DNA from 3 places in the Pseudomonas asplenii genome. Region 1 is predicted to be linked to each of the others. Evidence: predicted binding sites of a transcription regulator. Region 1 holds the regulator's gene; each other region holds the start of a gene.
The links. Region 1 encodes sigma-54, which starts transcription at its own class of promoters, with help from an activator protein. Its sites were predicted from a motif close to ANTGGCATNNANNTTGCTNT; they were not measured.
Positions count from the first base shown of each region.

Region 1 (5,538 bases):
CTCAAGGAAGCGCTGTCGCGCAACCCGATCCTGGTCACTGCGCTGAACCCGATCATCGGTTATCAGAAGGCCGCCGAGATAGCCAAGAAGGCTTATCAGCAGGGCCGACCGATCATTGATGTCGCGCTCGAACATACCGATCTGCCCCGTAGCCAACTGGAAACCCTGCTGGATCCGGAAAAGCTCACGGCTGGCGGCGTGTAACCCACTGGATTGTCTGGAGGTTCGTCATGGAACACTGGAGACGCACGATCGAAAGGGCCAACCGCCATTTCAACCTGGGCGAGCTGGTTGATGCCCGCGAACACTACCTGCAGGCGCTGGCCCTGGCGCAGGTGCTGTTCGAGCGCTGGCCGGATGCCGAGGAGGCGGTGGCCGCCTGCGTGATTTCCCACCATAACCTGGCGGACCTGCACCTGCGCCTCAACCAGCCAGAAGAGAGCGTCGAGTACCTGTGTGCCGTTCACCAGCGCCTGTTGCAGGCGATGCAGGACACCCGACTCGCTCCCGCACTGCGTGAAGCGGCGTTGCATCAGAGCAGCAAAACCTACGTCGAACTGCTGGCCTTCATCAGCGAATACGGCGAATACCCCCGCACCAGCCGTCTGCTCCACAGCCAGACGGCCTCCTCGGGCACGGTCCCGTCGAGTCATCAACATGGAGTTCATTGAAATGCCCTACACCTTGCCTGCGCTGCCTTACAGTTACGACGCCCTGGAGCCGCATATCGATGCCAAAACCATGGAGATCCACTACACCACGCACCACCAGACCTACGTCACCAACCTCAATGCAGCCGTCGGGGGTTCGCAATGGGCCGACTGGTCAGTCGAGGCGCTGGTGGCTGGTGTCGGGCAACTGCCGGAAAAAATGCGTCCGGCAGTGATCAACCATGGCGGTGGTCATGCCAACCATTCGTTGTTCTGGGCAGTGATGAGCCCACTGGGCGGTGGTGAGCCTGAGGCGGCGCTGGGGCAGGCTCTCGATGAGCAACTGGGGGGTTTCGAAGCCTTCAAGGACGCCTTTACCAAAGCCGCATTGACGCGTTTCGGCAGCGGCTGGGCCTGGCTCAGCGTGACCCCGCAGAAAAAACTGGTGGTCGAGAGCAGTGGCAACCAGGACAGCCCGCTGATGAATGGCAATACGCCGATCCTCGGCCTGGATGTCTGGGAGCACGCCTATTACCTGCTGTACCAGAACCGTCGGCCGGAATACATCAACGCCTTCTATAACGTGATCAATTGGCCGGAAGTCGAACGGCGTTATCTCGCTGCCCTGGCATGAACCATATGACCCACAAGATCCAAAGCCGATGATGGAGACTGAAACCGTGGCAATGAGCACAGGGCGACGATTTCGCCAGGGAGTAGGCTTGCTGTTGTTGCTGGCGGGAGTGGTATTGCTTGTTGCGCGGCTGTTCGGCGGGGCGGGAGGCGGTTGATAGCAGGGGCGACGGTGGTGAAACGATCGATGGCAAGCTGGCTCCCCACTGCTTGGTGTGGGGCTGGCCTGCAGTGTGGGGCGAGTGTTTACTCGCCTTCGTCGAAATAGTTGTTGATCAGTGCCACCAGCGCTTCCATCGCCTCGTTTTCCTGCTCGCCTTCGGTTTTCATGTGAATCTTGGTGCCCTTGCCGGCAGCCAGCATCATCATGGCCATGATGCTCTTGCCATCGACCATGCTCTCGGGGGTGCGTCCTACCCGGATCTGGCAAGGGTACTGACCGGCAACGCCGACGAACTTCGCGGAAGCGCGGGCGTGCAGGCCCAGTTTGTTGATGATTTCGATTTCCAGAGCGGGCATCGCGATGGTGATCCTTTCAGCTAAGGTCGCGGTGGCGGACCTGGACGTTCTTCAGGGATTGTTGCAAGAGCCGACCCAGACGCTCGGTCAGATAGACGGAGCGGTGATGCCCGCCGGTGCAGCCAATGGCAATAGTGACATACGCACGGTTGCTGGCAGCGAAGCGTGGCAACCATTTGAGCAGGTAGCTGGAAATGTCCTGGAACATTTCCTCGACATCCGGTTGCGCGGCAAGGTAATCGGCCACTGGCTGGTCGAGTCCGGACTGCTCGCGCAACTCGGGTTTCCAATACGGATTGGGCAGGCAGCGCACGTCGAACACCAGGTCGGCGTCCACCGGCATGCCGCGCTTGAAGCCGAACGATTCTATCAGAAACGCGGTGCCCGGTTCCGGCTGGTTCAGCAGACGCAGCTTGATGGTGTCACGCAACTGGTAGAGATTCAGATGGGTGGTGTTGACCTTGAGGTCGGCCAGATCGGCAATCGGTCCCAGCAGGTTGGTCTCGTCGCGTATGGCCTCGGCCAGCGAGCGATTGGCACTGCTCAGGGGGTGGCGCCTGCGTGTCTCGGAGAAGCGCTTGAGCAGGGTTTCCTCGTCGGCATCCAGGTACAGGACGTCGCACTGGATATGCCGGCCGCGGACTTCGTTCAGCAGTTCGGGAAAGCGTGACAGGTGACTCGGCAGGTTGCGTGCGTCGATGGACACGGCGACCAGCGGCTGTGCCAGCTCGGTATTGATCAGTGCCCGTTCGGCCAGTTCCGGCAAGAGTCCGGCCGGCAGGTTGTCGATGCAGTAATAGCCGCTGTCCTCGAGTACATCGAGGGCGGTGCTTTTACCTGAGCCGGAGCGGCCGCTGACGATGATCAAGCGCATGTTTACTGACCGTTTTGTACGTCCAGGACAACCCGATACAGGGCCTCGTTGCTCGGTGCGCTACGCAGGCGGTCACGCACTTCCTTGCGATCCAGCATGCTGGCTATCTGCCTGAGCAATTCCAGGTGGGCATCGGTGGCGGCCTGCGGGACCAGCAATACGAACAGCAGGTCTACCGGGGCACCGTCGATGGCGTCGAAATCGATGGGGGCGTCCAGGTGCATCAGGGCACTGATGGGCGCCTCACAGCCTTTGAGGCGGCAGTGGGGAATGGCGATGCCGTTGCCAAAACCGGTGGAGCCGAGTTTTTCACGGGCAATCAGGCTCTCGTAGACATCCTGCATTTCCAGATCTGGCACTTCACGGCTGATCAGGTTGGCAATTTGTTCGAGGGCACGCTTCTTACTGCCACCCGGCACGTTCACCAGGGAACGGCCGGGGGTCAGGATGTTTTCAAGTCGAATCATGGGAGGGAGTTAACGACCCGTACCTTGGAGCAGGTGCAGGTTCTTTTCCTTATGCTTTTTCAGTTGGCGGTCCAGCTTGTCGGTCAGCAGGTCGATGGCTGCATACATATCATCATGTTCTGCATTGGCGACGACCTCACCACCGTGGATGTGCAAAGTGGCTTCGATTTTCTGCTTCAGTTTTTCGACGGCCATTGTCACCTGTACATTGGTGATCTTGTCGAAATGGCGTTCCAATCGGTTGAGCTTTTCGCCGATATAGGCCCGCAGTGGTTCGGTCACTTCCAGTTGGTGTCCACTGATATTGACTTGCATACAGCTTCTCCTTCGTTGCCAGTGCATAAAGCGGCAAGCCTGGTGGCTTGCCACTGGAACGCTGTGGCACGCCCGGCGGTTACATCAACCGCTTCCGTTCGCTGGAAGGCGCGATCCCGAGGGACTCGCGGTACTTGGCGACGGTACGACGGGCGACCTGAATGCCTTGTGCCTCCAGTAAACCAGCGATCTTGCTGTCGCTCAACGGCTTTTTCTGATTTTCCGCTGCAACCAGTTTCTTGATGATCGCGCGGATCGCCGTGGACGAGCATTCACCGCCTTCGGAGGTGCTGACATGGCTCGAGAAAAAGTATTTCAGTTCGTAGATACCACGCGGGGTATGCATGAATTTCTGGGTGGTGACCCGGGAAATGGTCGATTCATGCATGCCCACGGCTTCGGCGATGTCGTGCAGCACCAGTGGCTTCATCGCTTCGTCGCCGTACTCCAGGAAGCCGCGCTGGTGCTCGACGATCTGGGTGGCTACCTTCATCAACGTCTCGTTGCGGCTCTGCAGGCTCTTGATGAACCAGCGCGCCTCCTGCAACTGGTTGCGCATGAAGGTGTTGTCGGCGCTGGTGTCGGCGCGGCGGACAAAGCCGGCGTATTGTGGGTTGACCCGCAAGCGTGGCACCGATTCCTGGTTCAGCTCCACCAGCCAGCGCTCGTTGTCCTTGCGCACGATCACGTCGGGCACCACGTATTCGGCTTCGGTCGACTCGATCTGCGAGCCCGGGCGCGGGTTGAGACTCTGCACCAGTTCGATGACCTGGCGAAGTTCGTCTTCCTTGAGTTTCATGCGCCGCATCAACTGGCTGTAGTCGCGGCTGCCCAGCAGGTCGATGTAATCGGTGACCAGACGCTTGGCCTCGTTCAGCCACGGGGTCTTGGCTGACAATTGGCGCAGTTGCAGCAACAGGCATTCACCGAGGTTGCGCGCGCCGATACCGGCTGGCTCGAATTGCTGGATGCGGTGCAGGACGGCTTCGATTTCGTCGAGTTCGATGTCCAGTTCCGGGTCGAACGCTTCGAGGATTTCCTCAAGGGTCTCGTCCAGGTAGCCCTGGTTGTTGATGCAATCGATCAGCGTCACGGCGATCAGGCGATCGGTGTCGGACATCGGTGCCAGGTTCAGTTGCCACAGCAGGTGGCTTTGCAGGCTTTCACCGACGGAAGTACGGGTGGTGAAGTCCCACTCGTCGTCATCGTTGCCGGGCAGGCTGCTGGCGCTGGTCTGGTAAACGTCTTCCCAGGCGGTATCGACCGGGAGTTCGTTGGGAATGCGTTCGTTCCATTCACCTTCGTCGATGTTGTCGACGGTGGGTGCGGTTTCCTGCTGATAGGAGGTTTCCGGAACTTCGGCAGTAGTCTTTTGCTCGGCGTTGTCGGCCAGTGGATCGCTGTTATCGAAGTCGTCGCCTTCTTCCTGGCGTTCGAGCATCGGATTGGATTCCAGGGCCTCCTGGATTTCCTGCTGAAGATCCAGAGTCGACAATTGGAGCAGGCGGATGGCCTGTTGCAGCTGCGGTGTCATCGTCAGCTGCTGGCCCATTTTAAGGACGAGCGATGGTTTCATGGCAGGGGCTTAACACCTTATTCGCCGGCGCGCATGCGCCATCCACTACAGGGCGCCGGAGCGCCAAACATAAGCAAATTATATGCCTGAAATCCGAGTGTTTGCCTAGAGCGCTGTAACAATAAAACAGTGGTTTTTATCGAACATTCATGCGCTCAGGCGAGTATTGGGCATCCAGATGCTTACAGGCGGAACTCGTGGCCCAGATAGACTTCCTTGACCAGTTCGTTGGCCAGGATAGTGGCCGAATCGCCTTCGGCGATCAGCTGCCCATCGTTGACGATATAGGCGGTTTCGCAGATATCCAGGGTCTCGCGGACGTTGTGGTCGGTGATCAGTACACCGATGCCCTTGGCCTTGAGGTGGTGGATGATCTGCTTGATGTCGCCCACGGAAATCGGGTCGACGCCAGCGAAGGGCTCATCGAGCAGGATGAACTTCGGCGCGGTGGCCAGGGCGCGGGCGATTTCCACGCGGCGCCGCTCACCACCGGACAGGCTCATG
Region 1 covers NZ_LT629777.1:2,647,530-2,653,067, forward strand. The annotation lists gene BLU37_RS12065 (class II fumarate hydratase) at 1-204, shown strand, start outside; gene BLU37_RS12070 (hypothetical protein) at 231-671, shown strand; gene BLU37_RS12075 (superoxide dismutase) at 673-1,284, shown strand; gene BLU37_RS12080 (HPr family phosphocarrier protein) at 1,530-1,802, opposite strand; gene rapZ (RNase adapter RapZ) at 1,819-2,676, opposite strand; gene ptsN (PTS IIA-like nitrogen regulatory protein PtsN) at 2,679-3,143, opposite strand; gene hpf (ribosome hibernation-promoting factor, HPF/YfiA family) at 3,153-3,458, opposite strand; gene BLU37_RS12100 (RNA polymerase factor sigma-54) at 3,538-5,034, opposite strand; gene lptB (LPS export ABC transporter ATP-binding protein) at 5,217-5,538, opposite strand, start outside.

Region 2 (5,538 bases), 790 kb from region 1:
TCGGGTTGACCGGGCGGCTGACGAGGAACTGCGACAGGGTGATGAAGTCCTGGTCGTCGGCGGCCAGGACCGATTGCCATGGCGCGAGGCTGCCGACCATGGCGGCCAGGCCCAGGGTCACCGAGCCGCGCAACAGGCTGCGGCGGGACAGGGTGTGGGCGGGTATTTGCTTGTCAGTCATCGAAGTTTCCATGGTTCAGGCCTCCAGGCGCCGGCGACGAGCCTTGAGCCTGAACAGCGCCAGGATGACCAGCAGGCCGAGAATGATCAGGCCCGGCACGCTGTACTGCGCCAGGGCGGCGAGCGGTGCCTTGGGACCGCCTTCGCGCACGCGCGCCACGTCGGCGGCGGTCACGGTGGTTTCAGGGTTGCCGTAGCGGGTCAGTACATAGTTGCTGACTTCGGCGATCTCCTGGTCGTTGAGACGATCGGTGTACAGCGCCTCGGGGCCGAAGCCCGGCATGTCGATGGCGACACCGTCGACGGTGCGGTGTACGCCGTAGACGATGGTCGCGATCAGGTTGTCGGCACGGCTGGTGGTGGTGTTGTGGAACAGTGATGGGTACTCGCGGTTGCCCTGGCCGTTGGCCTGGTGGCAGTTGGCGCAGGTGCCGCTGAAAATGTGCCAGCCCGGGTTGTCCTGCGGGTTGCCGCCGCGCAGGGTCAGTTCGTCGCTGGAGGCCTGGCCGAAGGTGTGGCGCGCTTGGCGCTCACCGCTGGCGACCGGGGTGGTCTGCAGCAGGTAGGCGGCGATGGCCTTGAGGTCGTCCTCGCCCAGGTATTGCAGGCTGTGCTCGACGGCTTCGGCCATTGGACCGGCGGCCTGGGCCTTGCCTTCGACATGGCCGGTGCGCAGGTAGGCGACGAGCTCGTCGCTCGACCAGGCGCCGATGCCGCTGATCTTGTCCGAAGTGATGTTCGGCGCGTACCAGGCGCCCAGCGAACCGCCGGCGAGCGCCTTGTCGTTGTTGGCGGCCATCAGCCCGTTACGTGGTGTGTGGCAGGTGTCGCAGTGGGCCAGCGCGTTGACCAGGTAGTCGCCACGGTTGACCTGGGCCGACTTGGCCGGATCCGGGGCGAAGCGTTTGTCGCTGTGGAACAGGGCGTTCCAGCCGAGCATCGAGGCGCGGATGTTGAAGGGGAAGTCCAGTGTCGTCTTGGGACTTGGCGTATCCACCGGCGGCACTTCATGCATGAAGTATTTGTACAGCTCGGCGATGTCGCTGTCGGTCATCTTCGCGTAGGCGGTGTAGGGCATCGCCGGGTACAGGTGAGTGCCGTCCGGCGTGGTGCCGTCGCGTACGGCGCGGGCGAAGTCCGCCTCGCTGTAATTGCCGATTCCGGCTGTTCTGGACGGCGTGATGTTGGTCGAGTAGATGACGCCCATCGGCGAATTCAGCGGGTAGCCGCCGGCAAACGCCTTGCCGTCAGCGCGGGTGTGGCAGGCCACGCAGTCGGCGGCCACCGCCAGGCGTTTGCCCGGCGAAGCGTTGGCGTCGAGTGCCTCGGCCTGGGCGCCCAGGCTGATGGTCATCAGGGCCAGCCAACCTGCCAGGGTCTTGCTCATGGATCTTGCCTTCTGCACGCCAGGCAATAGCCGACCCATCCTTTGCGGATGCATGTGTAACTCCTCACGGTTTGACGTGCGTGGGTGACACCTCGACTCCTGTCACTTTCATGACTGAAATAGTGTCGTATGACGTCGTATGTTTGCGATTAATATTTCACATGCTGTAACATTTGGCTACGACTATGGCAAAAGGCCATTACGTATTTGTTTCATCGGATAGCTCTGTAACGCATGTTTCAGAGTTTTGTGGTCCGCCGGCGTCGTGCGCATGAGGGGTCGGCGAGAAAGGAATTGATCCGAGCAAGCTTGAGGGGAAAAGAGCGATTCGGCTTGTACGTTTGTGCTGTGGTACGACGTCATTGGCCGAAAAACTCGCCATGTGCCCGTGGTGCCCGTGCTTTTGTCGGGCGCACGCAGCGATGGAATCCCTACACCGGCCCGCCACCTGGCCGTACGCGGGGGCAGGGAAACGCACACATGAAAAGGGCCACTCGACCCGTACCCACAAGGATCCACCGATGAACTGGCTCAATGATGCAAAGCTTTCGACCAAACTGATCACCTCCTTTTTCCTCTGCACCCTGATCACGCTCGCCGTGGGCATGTTGGGCATCAGTGGCGTCTCCGCGTTGTCGGCGCGCCTGCAGGCGGTGTTCAACAACAACCTGGTGTCGGTCGCCAACACCTCGCAGACCAAGACCAAGGCGGTCGGTCAGACCCGTGACATGTATCGGTTGTATGTCGCCACCGCCGGCAATGCCCCGCAGAGCCTCAAGGATGAGTTCCTGGCTTCGATGAAGGCCAACCAGTTGGCCAGCGAGCAGGCATTCGCTGCCTATCGCAAGGGCAAGCTGGCTGATGACGAGCGTATCGCCGGCGACCAGATGGCGCGCGACTGGCCGGTCTACCAGGCGCTGGTACAGCGCTATGTGGCGTTGATGGCGGCGGGCGACCTGGAGAATGGCCGGGTCCTGTTGCTGGGCGATCTGCAACTGGCCTACCGCAAGGTGATGGATCAGTTGACCATCATGATCGACTCCAATGACCGCCAGATCCGCGAAGATGCCCAGGCGGCGACGCTCCAGGAGGCAAGCGCCAGGACGCTGCTGTACAGCGGTATTGTCATCGCTTTCATTGCGGCCCTGCTGTTGGGCTTCTTCATCAGTCGCCTGATCAGCCGGCCAATCTCTACGGCCGTGTTGTGCGCGCAGCGTATTGCCGAGGGCGATCTGACCCAGCGCATCACCAGTCATGGCCGCGACGAGGCCGGTCAGTTGCTCCAAGCCCTGAGTGGCATGCAGGATAGCCTCAAGGCCACCATCCAGCAGATCGCCAGCGCCGCCGACCAGTTGGCCTCCGCCGCCGAGGAGCTGACGGCGGTCACCGATGACGGCAGCCGGGCGCTGACCCGCCAGAACGACGAAATCCAGCAGGCCGCCACGGCGGTGACGCAAATGACCTCGGCGGTCGAGGAAGTGGCGCGCAATGCCGTTTCGACCTCGTACGCTTCGCAATCGACCAGCACGCAGGCCAGCAGCGGACGCGATCAGGCCCGCAGTGCGGTGCAGGCGATCAACAACGCCACTCAGGAAATCACCTCGTCCACCGGCCTGGTCAAGGATCTGGCCGTGCAGGTACGCGATATCGGCCAGGTGCTGGATGTGATCCGTGGGATTGCCGAACAGACCAATCTGCTGGCGCTCAACGCGGCCATCGAGGCGGCCCGTGCGGGTGAGCAGGGGCGGGGTTTCGCGGTGGTCGCGGATGAGGTGCGGGCCCTGGCGGCGCGGACCCAGGCATCCACCGGCGAAATCGAGACCATGATCCATTCGATGCAGGATCGTGCCGACAGCGCGGTTGACGCGATGGGCAAGAGCCAGGCGCTGGTGACCGAGACGCAGGACCTGGCTCGGGCGGCGGGCGCGGCACTGGAGCAGATTGCCGACGGCATCTCGCAGATCAATGACCGCAACCTGCTGATCGCCACGGCATCGGAGGAGCAGGCTCATGTGGCCCGCGAGGTGGATCGCAACCTGGTGAATATCCAGGATCTGTCGACCCAGACGGCGGCTGGCGCCCACCAGACCAACGCGTCAAGCCAGGAACTGTCGAACCTGGCCCTGTCCTTCAACTCGCTGGTCAGCCGTTTCCGGCTCTGAGTCCATCGCGCGGGTTCGATCCGGCCTCGGGTCGAACCCGGCGGCTAATGCCGGGCGCCTTACTCCTGAGTCGGAGACAGCCGCGCTTCCAGTTCCGCGACCTTCGCTTCCAGGCTTTCCAGGCGCGCACGCGTACGGGCCAGAACCACCATCTGGCTGTCGAACTCTTCCCGGCTGACCAGATCCAGCTTGCTGAAACCGCTCTGCAGCAGGGCCTTGAACTGGCTTTCGATTTCGTTGCGCGGCAACGGGCTTTCGCCACTGAACAGGCGGGAGGCTTGGCCGCTCAGGGCGTCGAGGAAGGCTTTGGGCGCGAGCATGGTGTGGATTTCCGGATACAGGTCGCTGCAGTGTACCACGCAGTGTCTATAGTGATTTCTGTCGGCAGCGATGCACGATTTTTGCGCAACGTGCCGGGCGCTCACGCACCGTTGTTGTGCGTGTGGTGCGGGTACGCGACGGATTTTCCTGCAATGTGACGGGCAAAAGCTTGAAAACAATGGATTTTGCAGAGATGGCAAGGTTTCTGCTTAGTCGGTTATGACCCATGCACTGATGCAGTCGCCGTGACCAGGCAGTGCGGTCGGAGCCGTCAATCAAGGCTGCGCCGGCAACGGTTAGCGGATGTCGGCAAGCTGATCAGGGCCGACGATGCGTTACAAAGCCAGGCACTGCGCTTAGACTTGAGTCGGGTTTGTTTTCCTGGGGCAAGTCCACCAATTCGGGAGAAAGTTTCATGAAGCTAGTCACTGCCATCATCAAGCCGTTCAAGTTGGACGATGTGCGCGAGTCGTTGTCCGAGATCGGCGTGCAGGGCATTACCGTCACTGAGGTCAAGGGCTTCGGTCGGCAGAAAGGTCACACCGAGCTGTATCGCGGCGCGGAATACGTGGTCGACTTCCTGCCCAAGGTGAAGATCGATGTCGCCATTGACGACAAGGATCTCGACCGGGTCATCGAGGCGATAACCAAGGCCGCCAACACCGGCAAGATCGGTGATGGCAAGATCTTCGTGGTCAATCTGGAACAGGCTATTCGCATCCGTACCGGCGAAACCGATACCGACGCTATCTAAGCCGACCAAACCCCAACGCCCCAGGAGAAAACAATATGACTCTGCGTAAATTCGCAGGGCTAGGAGCCCTGTTGTCCCTCGTAATGCCGGCCCTGGCCATGGCGGCGGACCCGGTACCGGCTCCAGTCCTCAATTCCGGCGACACCAGCTGGATGCTGACTTCCACAGCCCTCGTGCTGTTCATGACCATTCCAGGCCTCGCGCTGTTCTACGGCGGCATGGTGCGGTCGAAAAACATTCTTTCCGTGATGATGCAGTGCTTCGCCATTACCGGTCTGATCACCATCCTGTGGTTCATCTATGGCTACAGCATGGCGTTCGATACCACCGGGATGGAAGCCGGCGTCGTCAACTACAACTCCTTTGTCGGCAGCCTGGCCAAGGCCTTCCTCGCCGGTATCACGCCAGCGAGCATTACCGGCCCGACGGCGTTGTTCCCTGAGGCGGTGTTCGTCACCTTCCAGATGACCTTTGCGATCATCACTCCGGCGTTGATCGTCGGTGCGTTCGCCGAGCGGATGAAATTCTCCGCGATGCTGATCTTCATGGGCATCTGGTTCACCCTGGTCTATGCGCCGATCGCGCACATGGTCTGGAGCGGTCCGGGTTCCCTGCTGGGTGACTGGGGCGTGTTGGACTTCGCGGGCGGCACCGTGGTGCACATCAACGCCGGTATTGCAGGTCTCGTGGCCTGTCTGGTGCTGGGCAAGCGCAAAGGCTTCCCAACCACCCCG
Region 2 covers NZ_LT629777.1:1,857,573-1,863,110, forward strand. The annotation lists gene BLU37_RS08375 (sorbitol dehydrogenase family protein) at 1-181, opposite strand, end outside; gene BLU37_RS08380 (cytochrome c) at 197-1,567, opposite strand; gene BLU37_RS08385 (methyl-accepting chemotaxis protein) at 2,089-3,729, shown strand; gene BLU37_RS08390 (accessory factor UbiK family protein) at 3,789-4,049, opposite strand; gene glnK (P-II family nitrogen regulator) at 4,466-4,804, shown strand; gene BLU37_RS08400 (ammonium transporter) at 4,840-5,538, shown strand, end outside.
Region 2: the regulator sigma-54 is predicted to act here: its motif matches at 4,243-4,262, upstream of glnK (P-II family nitrogen regulator).

Region 3 (5,538 bases), 2.0 Mb from region 1:
ACCCCGGCCTTCATCATGGTGGCCATCTGGCGGGTGAACAGGGCGATGTCCAGAGGCTTGATGCGTTTGCCTTTACTGAACAGCGAGGTGCCTTTCTTGCGAACCCGGCCCGGATTGATCCCCTGCTTGCGCAACTGCGCCTTGATCAGGGCCGGATTGTGGCCGGTGAGTTCGCCGGAAACCTTGGTCCCTTTCTTGTCGGTTCCTTCCCAGGCGTAGGTGCTGATTTTTACTGCTTTCGTCGCCATGAATCAGTCCTTGGTCACCCGGTTGACTTCTTCCAGGCTGGTCAGCCCCTGCATGGCCTTGCGCAAGCCCGAGGTGCGCAGGTCGTTGAAGCCTTCCTTGCGCATCTGATCGGCGATCTCGATCGAGTTGCCTTCAGCCATGATCAGCCGTTGCAGTTCCTGGGTGTTCTTCACCACTTCATAAATCCCCACGCGGCCCTTGTAGCCGCCGTTGCACTGATCGCAGCCTACAGGTTCGTAGACCTTGAATGTACCGATCTGATCCGCTGGGAAGCCTTCCTTCAGTAGCGTCTCCTGGGGAATGTCGATTTCCTTCTTGCAGTGCGGGCACAGTTTGCGGGCCAGGCGCTGGGCAATGATCAGGCTGACCGAGGTGGCGATGTTGAAGCCGGGAATGCCCATGTTCTGCAGACGGGTCAGGGTTTCCGCCGCGCTGTTGGTGTGCAGGGTCGACAGCACCATGTGGCCGGTCTGGGCCGCCTTGATCGCGATTTCGGCGGTTTCCAGGTCGCGGATCTCGCCGACCATGATCACATCCGGGTCCTGGCGCAGGAATGAGCGCAGCGCCTGGGCGAAGTCCAGCCCTTGTTTCGGGTTGACGTTGACCTGGTTGATGCCTTCCATGTTGATCTCCACCGGGTCTTCGGCAGTGGAGATATTGATATCCACGGTGTTGAGGATATTCAGGCCGGTATAGAGCGAAACGGTTTTACCCGACCCGGTGGGACCGGTCACCAGAATCATGCCCTGTGGCTGCTTCAGCGCGGCCATGTACAGGTCTTTCTGATCCGGCTCATAACCCAGGGCATCGATGCCCATCTGGGCACTGGACGGATCGAGGATCCGCATCACGATCTTTTCGCCCCACAGGGTCGGCAGGGTGTTGACCCGGAAGTCGATGGCCTTGTTCTTCGAGATACGCATCTTGATCCGACCGTCCTGGGGTTTGCGGCGCTCGGAAATATCCAGGCTGGCCATGACCTTCAGGCGTGCGGCGATTCGGCTGGCCAGGTGAATCGGCGGCCGGGCGACTTCCCTGAGCATGCCGTCGGTACGCAGGCGCACACGGTAGATTTTCTCATAAGGTTCGAAGTGCAGGTCGGAAGAACCGCCCTTGATCGCATCCAGCAGCATTTTGTTGACGAAGCGCACTACGGGGGCGTCGTCGGCATCCTGGCCGGCGATGGGATCGTTTTTCTTGTCATCGATCGATTCGATGTCCAGGCCTTCGAGATCGACATCGGCCATGTCTTCAAGGCCAGTGGCGTTACTGTCGAAGAACTTGTCGATGGCGTCGGTAAGCTTGTCATCCTCGACCAGAATCGCCTCGGTGTTGAGGCCGGTGCTGAACTGGATATCGGTGATCGCCTGATGGTTGCTCGGATCGGAGATGCCGACGAACAACTTGTTGCCGCGCCGCCATAGAGGCAGGACATGGTGTTGGCGGATCAGTTTTTCACTGACCAGGCCCTTGGGCTGGCTTTCCTTGTCGAGGCAACTCAGGTCGAGCAGGGCGACACCAAAATGCTCGGAGGCAATCTCCGCGACTTCGCGGCTCTTCACCAGCTTGTTCTGGACCAGGTAGCTGACCAGGGACATCCGATTGCGTTGGGCTTGCTGATACGCCTGCTGAGCGTTCTTGTCGGTAATCAGCTCGGCCGCCACCAATTGCTTGGCCAGACCGGAGAGGGCGATATCGTTCATTGAGGCACCAGATACAGACATTGCGAGTTTTATAGCGTAGTCGGGCGGTGGTGCCAAATCGGGGAGTGCTAGGTGACAAAAAATGTCAGGTTTTGTTGTTCTGGAGCAGCGTTCAGGCGAAGCGAGGGCCCTGTCGCAGGCGTGGGGCAATCCGATGAGGCATGGCACGGGGCGTGCTTTGGAGTACATGAGCCATACGGCCTTTTCACGTCTGGAGACGAAATATGAATGCTCAAAAGGGTTTCACCTTGATCGAACTGATGATCGTTGTGGCGATCATCGGTATTTTGGCGGCGATTGCGTTGCCTGCGTATAACAACTACACGCAGAGAGCCAGGTTCGCTGAAATAAACACAATGGCTGATGCATATAAGACTGCAGTGGCACTTTGCCTTAATGACATCGGTAATACCACCAACTGCTCGGCAGGTTCTAATGGGATTCCCGTGTTGCCAACTACAGCGACTGCAAGCTTTAACCCAACTGGTTCTAGTGTGGCTGGTGGTACAATCACTTTGATCGGTACTACTGCTACCGGTAGCCTTACATCGGTACTTACACCTGTTAGCAATGGTGGTATTACTACCTGGACGCAGACTGGTACCTGTCTTGCAGCGAACGCCTGTAAGTAGTGATGGAACTGGCTTTGGATACTGAGACTTAGGCTTTATAAGGTTCAATGCCGGTATTCTCTTGTGGGGTACCGGTTTTTTTGGAGGTGAGCTATTTGATGTTTGAATTTCAGTTGAGTATGACTTTGCGTCGAAATATTTATTTGTTGTTTGCTGTTTTGGTTGCCATTTTTTTGTTATTGCTTTGTTATTCTTTTTTGAATAATCCCTTGATTTTTGACGATGAGCCGTTCTTCAGAGAGGGCGGGCCTGCCGCATTGCTATCCAGTGGGTTTAGCCTGACTCCGCGGTTATGGGTGTATGACTCCATGGCTGCCAATATAGTCTATTTTAGTGATAAGATTGTTTGGCTTAGGTTAGGTAACTTGTTTCTTCATTTTTGCACCGCTCTGGTGATTTTTGGTTTTATACGAAATTTACTCGGTAGTTTGGATGCACGAGATTCTTTATTTTTGAATGTAGATTTCGCCGCATTTATTTCGGCATTTTTGTTTGCTATACATCCGCTGGCCATTTTGACCCAGGGATATCTCATACAGCGTACGATTATATGTGCCACTCTTTTGGGAGTGCTTGGGTTATGGATGTTTTGGCAGGGGCTCTGTGGTAGACGTTGGGCTCTTTGGGGATCCTGCTTTTTTGTATTTTTATCCTTGTATGCAAAAGAGCATGCGGTGATGTTGCCTGCTTTATGCTTCCTTCTATGGGTTCTACATCGACGTAGCCAGCTTTCCATTTCATCTGGCTCTCGAGAGATTTTTGTAGTTCTTTTACTCCAGGGCGTCATGGCGCTATCTGTTGTGCTTTGGGCAAGGGGCATGATTGGAAGTGCTTATGAAATCAAGAGTGAGGAAGTACTCAGTGATGAGGTCTTTCAGCCGGATGGTTCCCTCTATGTGTTGAGTGTGTTGAACCAGATGGGGTTGTTTTTCAAGTATCTGGCAGTGTTTATTCTTCCTCGAGATAATGCTCTGGGCTTGGATCTTCGTGTTCCATTTCCTCTAAGTTACAGTACCTGGTGGGCCTGGGCTGGTTTGGTGGCGTTTATTTCCTATGGGGCGGCAGCGTTCGTATTGCTGCTGCGTGGAGCAAACAAGGGAGGGCTGGGTTTCGCCTTATTATTTCCATGGGTAATGTTTGCTACGGAGCTGGCTTCGGTCCGTTTGCAGGAACCATTTGTTTTATATCGTAGTTATCTGTGGGCTCCAGGTTTGTTTTTTGCCTTGGCGCTAGGGCTTCGGCGGTTGAAGAAGATTTACATAGTTACTCTGGTACCTGTTTTTTTAGTTTATTTTTTTGGGCTTTCCTATGATCGGCTGTTAGCTATGTCCATGCCAGTTCTTGTTTGGGATGAAGCTGTTCAATATTATGAGGCGCAGGGCGATAAGCCAGGTCTCTTTGGTGGTTATCGGGTTTACTATAATCTGGGGGTCAGCTATCTGGATGCCGGATATATTGATGCTGCCTCGAAAAATATTGAAAAGGCTCTGGAGTTGAAGCCATCCTACGAGTATGCATATTACCAACGCGGAAAAATTCTTCTGCTTCGTGGAAAGCCGGAAGATGCTAAAGTGGAATTCGAACATGCCATAAATCTCAGGCCCAGCTATGCAAGACCATACGTAGGCATGGCCGACGCATTCAAGGCGCTTGGACAAACCGAGGAGTCACAGCGCTACCTTGAGCTTGGGTGCGGTAAGGGAAACCAACTAGCTTGCTCACGCGCTTACCCCAAGGCACCATTGATGCTGGCTCCAAAAGCTTGAGCTTTCGAGAGTCTGTTTGAAATGGACGTTTCGACACGTTGATGGATATCTCCCAAACTCCACGAACAAGAATCTGGTTGTTATTCGCCCTGTTCCTCTTGGGCATGATGGTGCTCGGGCGCGGTTTTGGTGAGCATACGGTTCAGCGCCTCGGGCAGATCATTGTTGCCGGTACCGCGCTTGTCTTTCTCCTGTGCTGGCGGAGACCCTATTCACCAAGCTTGGTTGATCAGCCTGTTGTTCTGGGCTGTGGATCGATTCTGGTAATAGGTGCCATTTCTTCTCTGCGCTCGCACCAACCGCTTTGGGCTTTCGCGGAAGTGGCTCTGATCACGGCAGGTGGTCTCTGTGCCGGAGCCATCGCCCATACGCGCCGGTCAGATGACGTTTCTCTCGATCGGGTGCTGATGCTCTTCATCGTGTTCATCTGCGCCTTCAAAAGTTTCGACTTCCTGACTTTGGCGTTTCATTCGCTTTCCTCGGGTGTCGGCACGCTGGACGCCGATACGTTCCTGAGAGGCTTCTCGAACAAGCGCTTCTACGGCCAGTTCCAGACCTTTACCCTGCCGCTGCTGTCCCTTCCATTACTGTTGGCGAGTAAACGCACCACCCGGCTCTGGGTATTCGTGCTGCTGGCTATCTGGTGGATGGTCGCGATCTCGGGTGGTACGCGTGGCACCTGGCTCGGTATGGGCGTCGCCGGATGCCTGATGGTCATTTGCGGGCGCAGCGGTAGACGTTGGTTCTCATGGCAATTACCGGCAGCTGCAACTGGCCTGTTGCTGTTCTGGTTTGTATTTGGTGTCTTGGCTGATCATCTCGGCCTTACGGTAGTGAACTTCGCCGGCGATCGATTGACCACCTCGCTCTCTGCCCGTGACGTGATCTGGCAACAAGCCTGGGACATGATCCGCGAACGTCCCTGGCTCGGCTTCGGCCCCATGCATTTCGCCGATATCCACAACCCCATCGCCGCCCACCCGCACCAGGCCATTCTGCAATGGGCCTGCGAGTGGGGTATCCCTTCCACCCTGCTGGTGATGTGGCTGGTCGGCCGCGGACTCTGGGCCACTTTCCGCCTGGTCCGCGAGCGCGCCGACTCCAACGACCCGGTCGACCTGCTGCGAGTCTGCCTGTTCGCCAGCCTGATCGGCGCCCTGACCCAATCAATGGTCGATGGGGTGATTG
Region 3 covers NZ_LT629777.1:631,377-636,914, reverse strand. The annotation lists gene BLU37_RS02895 (type II secretion system F family protein) at 1-248, opposite strand, end outside; gene pilB (type IV-A pilus assembly ATPase PilB) at 252-1,952, opposite strand; gene BLU37_RS02885 (pilin) at 2,177-2,584, shown strand; gene BLU37_RS02880 (tetratricopeptide repeat protein) at 2,683-4,350, shown strand; gene BLU37_RS02875 (O-antigen ligase family protein) at 4,758-5,538, shown strand, end outside.
Region 3: the regulator sigma-54 is predicted to act here: its motif matches at 2,113-2,132, upstream of BLU37_RS02885 (pilin).